Regions from separate parts of the Pararhizobium sp. LjRoot235 genome, predicted to be linked through region 3. Evidence: predicted binding sites of a transcription regulator. Region 3 holds the regulator's gene; each other region holds the start of a gene.

Region 1 (3,262 bases), 2.1 Mb from region 3:
CGCTCCTGTTCGAAATGAAGCGTCGCGGCGTGTCCAAGGGACTTGCAACGCTCTGCATCGGTGGCGGCATGGGTGTCGCCATGTGTGTCGAACGGCTGTGACAATTATCCGTTAGGCATTCGCTCCGGCCCCGCGGCCGGAGCAGACTTCACCGCAAGAGCCGGGAGAATTGTGCTTACGCTTGCGAGCACAGGCATCGGGCCAAGAACGAGGTAACAGGGAGAGACGGATGAGCAGAGTAGCATTGGTCACTGGCGGGTCGCGCGGCATCGGCGCGGCCATATCCATCGCCTTGAAGGGCGCCGGATACAAGGTCGCGGCAAACTACGCCGGCAATGACGAGAAGGCGCAGGCCTTTACCGCCGAAACCGGTATCGCGACCTACAAGTGGGACGTTTCCGACTACGCGGCTTGCGCTGCCGGCATCGCCACGGTTGAGGCCGATCTCGGCCCGATCGAAATTCTCGTCAACAATGCTGGGATTACCCGCGACGCCATGTTCCACAAGATGACGCCGGAGAACTGGAAGGACGTCATCAACACCAATCTCAGCGGCCTTTTCAACATGACGCATCCAATCTGGACCGGCATGCGTGACCGCAATTTCGGCCGGGTGATCAATATTTCCTCGATCAATGGCCAGAAGGGCCAGATGGGCCAGGTCAATTATTCAGCAGCCAAGGCCGGTGATCTCGGTTTCACCAAGGCGCTTGCCCAGGAGGGCGCTGCCAAGGGCGTCACCGTCAACGCCATCTGCCCCGGTTATATCGGCACGGAAATGGTCCGCGCCATCCCTGAAAAGGTGCTGGCGGAACGCATCATCCCGCAGATTCCTGTCGGACGCCTCGGCGAGCCGGAGGAGATCGCCCGTATCGCCGTGTTCCTCGCCTCAGACGACGCGGGCTTCATCACCGGTTCGACGATCTCCGCCAATGGCGGCCAGTTCTTCGTCTGATCAAATTGATTCCTGCTGTTGCGAACGGCGCCCTTGTGGCGCCGTTCCGCGTTATCAAAGCTGCGTTGGTCTCCGACTTGTTTCCGCTACGATGGGAGTTTGTCAGCTTCGGAAGGCAAAGTTAACGCCACGACGGGAATCTGGCAAAAGACTCAAATTTTCCTATGTTAAATACCCGTTACTCCCACCATATCTTGTGGGGAACAATTCGGGACATTTCCAGCGTCGCGATTGTCGCCGATTCGTTCGACCTTTGAACACAGCATCGGCAATCGATGCGCCGCGGCGAACTGACTAGTCGACTTGGTTAAATTTTTCTGATTTTTCAGTTATTTGGATTCTGAATCTCACGAAGTGCAGGATGCGACCGAAGCCAATGTCCGCACCCGTTTTCGCCTGGAAATGACGATTCAGCATCTGGTGAGAATCCGGCTCAGAAAATCAATATCTAGCAGTGAACAAAAGATGAATCGGAGGGAGTCAGCGATTCGTCTCCGATTCGTTCCATGGCTGTTCCGATTCCGGCAAATGCGGGTGGAAATGCAGACAGCAAGCCCCATTTGCAGTATTTCATGCTCCGGCACCCTTGCGTTTATGTTGTTGTATGGGCATGTGTGCTGCGCCGGTTGAAACGGCTTTTCCGCCGTGAATGGCCTTCGCAGAGTGAAAGTGCGCAGGATCGAGACAGTGCCTGACCAACCCATGATCTTGAGCGGCCGCGGCGTGATCGCGGTCCTCGGCCCCACCAACACCGGTAAGACGCATTATGCGATCGAGCGCATGGTCGCGCATGAATCCGGCGTGATCGGATTGCCGCTGCGGCTGCTTGCCCGCGAGGTTTATACGCGCCTCGTCGAAAAGGTCGGCGCCCACAATGTCGCGCTTATCACCGGCGAGGAGAAGATCACGCCGCATATGGCGCGCTTCTCGGTTTGCACCGTCGAGGCCATGCCGCGCGAGACCAAGGCGGCGTTCGTGGCGATCGACGAGGTACAGCTCGCCGGCGATCTCGAGCGCGGCCATATCTTCACCGACCGGTTGATGCATCTGCGCGGCAGAAGCGAAACCCTGCTTCTCGGTGCCGCGACCATGCGGCCGATCCTTGAACACCTGCTGCCGGGCATTACCGTCGTCGAGCGGCCGCGACTGTCGCAGCTTCTCTATGCTGGCTCGAAGAAAATCACCCGTTTGCCGCAGCGCACGGCGATCGTCGCCTTCTCGGCGGAAGAGGTCTATGCGATCGCCGAACTGATCCGCCGCCAGCGGGGAGGTGCTGCCGTCGTGCTCGGCGCCCTGTCACCCCGCACGCGCAACGCGCAGGTTGCGCTCTACCAGGCGGGCGACGTCGAATATCTGGTGGCGACCGACGCGATCGGCATGGGATTGAACCTCGATGTCGATCACGTCGCCTTTGCCCAGGATCGCAAGTATGACGGCTATCAGTTCCGCAATCTCAACCCGGGCGAACTGGCGCAGGTTGCCGGTCGCGCCGGCCGCCACCTGCGCGACGGCACCTTCGGCGTCACCTCGCGAGTAGAACCGTTCGACAACGAACTCGTCCACCGCATCGAATCACACCAGTTCGACCCGGTGCGGGTGCTGCAATGGCGCTCCAAGGCGCTTAACTTCGCCTCGCTTGCGGCCTTGAAGAAAAGCCTCGATGCCCCGCCGGCGGTAAACGGGCTGACGCGGGCGTTACCGGCGGTGGACCAGCAGGCGCTGGATTATCTTTCGCATTATCCGGAAATCTCCGGTGTCGCAACGACACCGGAGCGTGTAGAAAAGCTCTGGGAGGCCTGTGCGCTTCCCGACTATCGGCGCATAACGCCGGCGCAACATGCCGATCTGATATCGACCATCTATGCCGATCTCGTCCGGCGTGGCACAGTGAACGAAGATTTCATGGCCGAACAGGTTCGCCGCGCGGACCAAACGGATGGTGAAATCGACACATTGTCCGCGAGAATTGCACAAATCAGGACATGGACCTATGTATCCAACCGTCCGGGGTGGCTTGCCGATCCGACACACTGGCAAGAAAAGACGCGGGAAATCGAAGATCGATTGTCTGACGCGTTACATGAAAGGTTGACGAAACGCTTTGTTGATCGCAGGACATCTGTGCTCATGAAGCGCCTGAGAGAGAATGCGATGCTGGAAGCTGAAATCAGTGTAAATGGCGATGTCTTCGTTGAAGGACATCATGTGGGACAATTGGCCGGGTTCCGTTTCACGCTGGCGGCAGTGACCGACGGTCTCGACGCGCGCGCGGTGCAGGCTGCCGCACAGAAGGCGCTGGCGCTGGAA
Region 2 (3,262 bases), 1.7 Mb from region 3:
CCACCACGGATACACCGGTTTGCGTTGCCGGCGAGGTGGGGCTGGTGCCCGGATGGTTTGGCGGAACGCGCGCGAAATCCCCGGGGCTGCGTGAAAGGCGGTTCTCCTCCGGTTCGCAAATGAACCGGGCGTGCCGGGTGGCCACACCGTCTTTGACGGTCCAGGGCTGACCCCGCCTCATTGAAAAGCCTGGCGGATAAGCGGCCGGGCCGGGGCATTGGAGGTTTCTCCTCACAAGGGAGAAGCGCAGAAGACGGTAAAAGACACTGAAACGGGGCACATCGCGTGTCATTTATCTATTCTATCTGAGGCACCCGATGTGCCCCGGCCGATCCCGCCGACGTTTGTCGCCGGCGAACCTGCAGATGTTTCAAGCCACGGGCGAAAAAGCCGCCGCGTGAACGGGAAGGCATGCTCGATGGAAACGACGGTAGAAATCTGTCTGGCTTCCCGGATGCCATTTGATATAGACAGGTTCTCTCAACGACGCCCACGATCAACAGGAAATGACTCATGGCAAGAATCGTCAATGTCGCGATCCAGATGGATCACGTTTCGGGCATCAATATCGCTGGCGACAGCACCTTCGCCATCAGCCTCGAAGCGCAGGCGCGCGGCTACAGGCTGTTCCATTACACGCCGAACCAGTTGTCGCTGCGCGACGGCAAGGTCTTCGCCACCGTGCAGCCGATGATGCTGCGCGACGTCAAGGGCGATCACTACACGCTGGGCGAAGCCGAACGCATCGACCTGTCGACCATGGACGTGGTGCTTTTGCGCCAGGACCCGCCCTTCGACATGGCCTATATCACCTCGACGCATCTGCTCGAGCGCGTCCACCCGAGGACACTCGTCGTCAATGATCCGGCCTGGGTGCGCAACTCGCCGGAGAAGATCTTCGTCACCGAATTTCCCGACCTGATGCCGAAGACGCTGATCACCCGCGATCCGGCCGAGATCGCCAGCTTCCGCGCCGAGATGGGCGACATCATCCTGAAGCCACTCTATGGCAATGGCGGCGCCGGCGTGTTTCATTCGACCCGCGACGACCGCAACCTGTCATCCCTGTTGGAAATGTTCGGCCAGATGTTCCGCGAACCGTTCATCGCCCAGGAATACCTTCCGGCCGTGCGCAAGGGCGACAAGCGCATCATCCTCGTCGACGGCGAACCGGCCGGCGCGATCAACCGTGTTCCGGCCGAAAACGACGCGCGTTCCAACATGCATGCCGGCGGCAAGCCCGAGCCGAGCGAACTGACCAAGCGGGAAAAGGAAATCTGCGCCCGCATCGGGCCCGCGCTGCGCGAGCGTGGGTTCCTGCTCGTCGGCATAGATGTCATCGGCGACGTCATGACCGAGATCAACGTCACCTCGCCCACCGGCATCCGCGAAGTGAAGAAGTTCGGCGGCGCCGATATCGCCGCGCTTCTTTGGGACGCGATCGAACGCAAGCGCGCCTGAGAGAATAGAACCAACCGAGGCGTTCGCATGTCTCGGTTGCACGCCCGCCTCATCCCACGGATGTTCGCGGTTGTTCCGCTTCGTTCGCGAAATGCAACCTGCCTCAACCTGGCCGATTATCGCCATTGGACATGTTCGATAATTGTTCTTGTTTTATTCCGCTATTCGTGCAAGATTTCACGACACAACCGGTAGAGGTTGTGGTGGCAGGGGTTGAGCCTGCCTCGCGGTAAGAGGGGCAATCATGGTCGCGCGTGTCAGTACGGTTGCATTCCAGGGCATAGAAGGCCTGCCCGTCGACGTCCAGGTGATGGTGGCGCCAGGCAAGGTCGGTATGCAGATCGTCGGACTTCCCGACAAGGCAGTGGCCGAAAGCCGGGAGCGCGTCCAGGCGGCACTGCATGCCTCTGGACTGTCGCTGCCCGCCAAGAAAGTCACCATCAACCTCGCGCCGGCCGACCTGCCAAAGGAAGGCAGCCATTTCGATCTTCCCATCGCGCTTGGCCTGATGGCGGCGCTTGGCGCCATTCCCGCGGATGCGCTTGGCGGTTACGTCGTTATCGGTGAACTCAATCTCGACGGGACGATCGCTGCCGTCGCCGGCGCGCTGCCCGCCGCGATTGGCGCCAATGGCCTCGGCAAGGGGCTGATCTGCCCGTCCGACAGCGGCGCAGAGGCGGCCTGGGCGGGTGCCGAGATAGATATTCTCGCTCCGCGCAGCCTGATCGCGCTCGCCAACCATTTTCGTGGAACCCAGGTTCTCTCCCGCCCGGAGCCGGCGGTGCGCGCAAGTGCTGCCAATATGCCTGATCTCGCCGATATCAAGGGCCAGGAAAGCGCCAAGCGGGCGCTGGAGGTGGCAGCGGCAGGGAACCACAATCTCCTGATGGTCGGGCCGCCCGGTTCCGGCAAATCGATGCTTGCCGCTCGCCTTCCCTCCATCCTGCCGCCACTATCGCCCGCCGAACTGCTGGAAGTCTCTATGATCCATTCGATCGCCGGGCAACTGCCCGGCGGCAAGCTGTCGGACCGGCGACCCTTCCGGACGCCGCATCATTCGGCGACGATGGCCGCGATGATCGGCGGTGGCATGCGCGCCAAGCCGGGCGAGGCCTCGCTTGCCCATAACGGCGTGCTGTTCCTCGACGAGTTTCCTGAGTTTACCCCACAGGTTCTCGATGCGCTGCGCCAGCCACTCGAAACGGCCGAATGCATCATCGCCCGCGCCAATCACCGCGTCACCTATCCGGCCGCGATCCAGCTGGTCGCCGCGATGAATCCCTGCCGCTGCGGCATGGCGGGCGAACCGGGGCATAGCTGCGCCCGCGGTCCCCGTTGCGTCGCCGACTATCAGGGGCGCATTTCCGGCCCGCTGATGGACCGGATCGATATCCGCATCGATGTCCCCTCCGTCACCGCCGCCGACCTTATCCGCCCGGCACCGGCCGAGTCGAGTGCCGTCGTCGCAAGACGTGTAGCCCGTGCCCGCGAAATCCAGGCAGATCGCTTCATCGCCTTCGGCATGCCGGACATCCTCTCGAACGCGCGCTGCTCTACATCCATGATCGAGAAGATGGCTGAGCCGGATGCCGGCGGCCTGCAATTGCTGCGCGACGCCGCGGAAAAGATGAAATTTTCGGCGCGCGGCTACCACCGCGTCCTGAAAGTCGCCCGCACGCTTGCCGATCTCGACGCGAAGGCAACGGTCGGGCGCATCCACCTGGCCGAGGCGATCTCCTACCGCATTGCCGGGGAACGGTTGACGGCCGCGGCATGAGCAACGTCTGGAAAACCACCCTCA
Region 3 (3,262 bases):
CGCCGCTCGGTTCGATCCTGCGTGACATACATGCATCCCTTCAGGGTGGAATGCCTGGAGCATCTGGCTGCCCCGACGACCAGCGCCAGACGCGTCTTCCGCCGCAACCACGAAATTTCTATATGACCCAGCGGCTCCCTCTTTTCCATCACCGTCATCCTCAAATCCGATGAGATTTTACGAAGACAATTTCGCGCCTGTTGTTCCGCGGGAACTAACCCGCGCGGGTGGTCCGGCAGCGCGAAGTTTTGAGAGCTGGAGCGGAACTTTCTAACCGGAATCACGCGATAACGATTCACTCGATCGTCAAATCGTGCTAGGTTCGAGGTAGAGGCAGACCACATCGGTTGTTGCGAGCCGTTTCTGTTTGCCTGCCGGATCGTCCAGTACCGTCTGGGACTGGGATTTGACCCATCCGCGGTGAAGGAGAGCACCATGCATTACAGCGTGCAGTTTTTCACCTGGACGCCCAAAGAGGGCGTCCATCAAGTCGGCTCGACGGTCGAGATCGATGCGGTCAATCCAAAACTCGCGGCCGTGTCACTTTTGGGCCTCCGGCTGGATGAGACCGGTACGGCCAGGAAACTGGCAGTCCGCGTCTGGAATGCGCCGGATGACAGCAAGGTCGATTGCGAATGCTTCTACTATCATTGATCGCCGGCCGCATTCCGCAATGCTAAATTCTCCTGCATTTCGTCGCCATTGATTCGGAGTTTCAACCGGAGTGCATCGTCATCGCCAGCGCGCCGCCGCGCCGCATTTGGAACGCGTTTTTACCGGTTTCGCGAAACGTCGGAATTGCTCTTTTAACGCGGCGAGACACGCGTTATCGGTCCCATCGGCGTAAACATCACGCCGATATCCGTTCATGGCGGCGTGATGGAACACGGTTGCCAACATGGTTGAAGCGGCGACCCTATCCAATTGTGAATATTGTGGAAAATTTTGGAGGCCTCGCCCGGAATTGAACCGGGGTACAAGGATTTGCAGTCCTCTGCGTCACCACTCCGCCACGAGGCCTCGTAACGATCATCTCTTAATCGTGTGACGGGCGTTTAGACCGATTTCCCATCCAGTGCAAGACGCCTTGGCCGAATTCCAGTTTTTTCTCATGGGAGAAACCTGTCTCCCACCCGTTGCCGGTTCGCGTCGCGAGGAAAAGACCGCACATTGCTGATACCAAACCGCCGGCGACTACTGTCGGGCCCCCGCTAACGTCAATTTTCAAAGAAAATCAGCCGCCTGTATCCCCGGCGCGCGGACGCAGGTTTGCCGCTCAATGGTAACGTCGGATCAGGCCCACGAGCTTGCCTTGGATCTTGACCCGGTCGGGACCAAAAATCCGGGTTTCGTAGGCGGGGTTGGCAGCCTCGAGCGCGATCGATGCGCCCTTGCGGCGAAACCGCTTCAGCGTTGCCTCCTCATCGTCCACCAGGGCGACGACGATCTCTCCGGGACTGGCGCTGTTGGTATTGCGTATGATGACGGTGTCGCCGTCGAGAATGCCGGCCTCGATCATCGAATCGCCGCGAACTTCCAGTGCATAATGTTCGCCGGTTCCGACCATCTCGAGCGGTACAGAAATATCGTGCGTATTGTTCTGGATCGCCGAGATCGGCACACCGGCTGCGATTCGCCCCATGACGGGGATCGAGACGGAGCTATTCTCATTGCTGGCCGCGACCGGTTTGGCGGCGACTGGCGCCGGCGGAGCGCCGCGGCTGCCCTGGATGACGCTCGGCGAAAAGCCGCGCTTGGGCTGCAGGCTCATGGAATAGGCCTCCGGGAGCCTGATGACTTCAAGCGCGCGTGCCCGGTTCGGCAGGCGCCGGATGAAGCCCCGCTCCTCGAGCGCCATGATCAGCCGATGAATGCCGGATTTCGAAGCGAGATCCAGCGCGTCCTTCATCTCGTCGAAGGACGGCGGCACGCCCGATTCCTTCATTCTTTCGTGAATGAACAGAAGCAGTTCCTGTTGCTTGCGGGTCAGCATGAAAGATCACTCCGGAAATCGAGAAACAAATCAAGAACGAACACTATATGTTCCATATGTGTTCCGCAAGTCCCATAATTCGTTGAACCTTTTCAAGGTGCGAGTTTTTGGGCTTGCGGCGCCGAAAACCGGCATTCAGCGCTCTCACCGCCGATGTCCGCCTTTGCTGAGCGGAACATTTGCCCCGTCCGGCCGTTTTCCGCTCATGTTGAAACCTGTGGCGGCGGCACGGTCTGCTTCCAGGAGGCAGGGATGGTCGTCAATGGACGCGGTAACAAGATTTCGCCCGAAGACACGAACCGGGTGGTGAAGATCAGCGGTGTCGAAGCCCGGCAAGGACCGCTTGGCCGCCCGGTGCTGATGGTTCTCATCGCCAGCCTGGTGCTTGCCCTCATTGCCTGGGCGGGCGCAGAGATATTCGGCGAAAGCACCGACAATGATGCGGCGACACGGATAGAGGAAACCACGCCGGCGGCCAAGGACACCGATCAGGGCGCCGTCGACAATGCTCCGGCGACCGGGGAACAGATGCAGCCGGCCCCGGTCGACAAGGATCCGACCCCACAAACCGGTTCCAGCGGCTAGGGCCATTGGCACCTCATCGAATAAAGGCCTACGACGACCCTTGCAGCCGGGCCCTTGCAGAGTGGCGCAGATTTTACGGCGTCTGCCGCTTGCGCGCCCACCAGACGGAAAGTTTGCGGCGCTGCCGCCGGACGAAGGCGAGGTCATGCGACAGCACGATCAGGCCCAGCGGCACCATCCAGAAGCCCAGAACCGGCAGGAAGCCGAGGATACCGCCAAAGAGCAGCGCGGCGCCAAGGGTGATACGCAAGGTCCGCGACTTTGGCAGGCGCAGGCGCCACGCCCCGAGAATGAGTTCATGTCTGCTCGCATCGATACCGAATTTTTTCGTTTTCTGCGCTTCTGCCATAAACTCACCTGCCTTGCTCTCGATGCCGTACACCATAGCGCGGATTTGCGTGCGGCTCTTCCAGTGCGCGGCCTTCCCGGATGGGGAGTTCTCCACAGTCAGACAAGATTGTGCACTTTTTTTGAAAAACCGCTTGGCAAATCGGTAAAGCATTTGTATTAGCAGCCTCACTTCTGCAGCGCGCAGATGATCCCTGGTAGCTCAGCGGTAGAGCATTCGACTGTTAATCGACAGGTCGCCGGTTCGAATCCGGCCCGGGGAGCCAGTTTCAAAGGGCTGCACTTATGGTGCGGCCCTTTTTTCTTTGCATTTTTTCAGTGTGATGAGACCGGCCC

Evidence for each region. Region 3 encodes LexA, which represses DNA repair genes until DNA is damaged. Its sites were predicted from a motif close to TGTTCNNNNTGTGTTCNG; they were not measured.
Region 1: a site for LexA is predicted at 1,456-1,473, ahead of ACSQ2Z_RS01985 (helicase-related protein). Genes of this name have one in related genera too.
Region 2: a site for LexA is predicted at 1,594-1,611, ahead of ACSQ2Z_RS20415 (YifB family Mg chelatase-like AAA ATPase). Genes of this name have one in related genera too.

Annotation. Positions count from the first base shown of each region.
Region 1 covers NZ_CAXUSP020000001.1:412,133-415,394, reverse strand. Annotated here, with positions in the region: gene ACSQ2Z_RS01995 (acetyl-CoA C-acetyltransferase) at 1-101, shown strand, start outside; gene phbB (acetoacetyl-CoA reductase) at 230-955, shown strand; gene ACSQ2Z_RS01985 (helicase-related protein) at 1,658-3,262, shown strand, end outside.
Region 2 covers NZ_CAXUSP020000001.1:4,150,201-4,153,462, forward strand. Annotated here, with positions in the region: gene gshB (glutathione synthase) at 514-1,461, shown strand; gene ACSQ2Z_RS20415 (YifB family Mg chelatase-like AAA ATPase) at 1,706-3,238, shown strand.
Region 3 covers NZ_CAXUSP020000001.1:2,476,436-2,479,697, reverse strand. Annotated here, with positions in the region: gene ACSQ2Z_RS11865 (hypothetical protein) at 436-654, shown strand; tRNA gene ACSQ2Z_RS11860 (tRNA-Cys) at 947-1,020, opposite strand; gene lexA (transcriptional repressor LexA) at 1,277-1,993, opposite strand; gene ACSQ2Z_RS11850 (hypothetical protein) at 2,246-2,578, shown strand; gene ACSQ2Z_RS11845 (hypothetical protein) at 2,652-2,927, opposite strand; tRNA gene ACSQ2Z_RS11840 (tRNA-Asn) at 3,118-3,192, shown strand.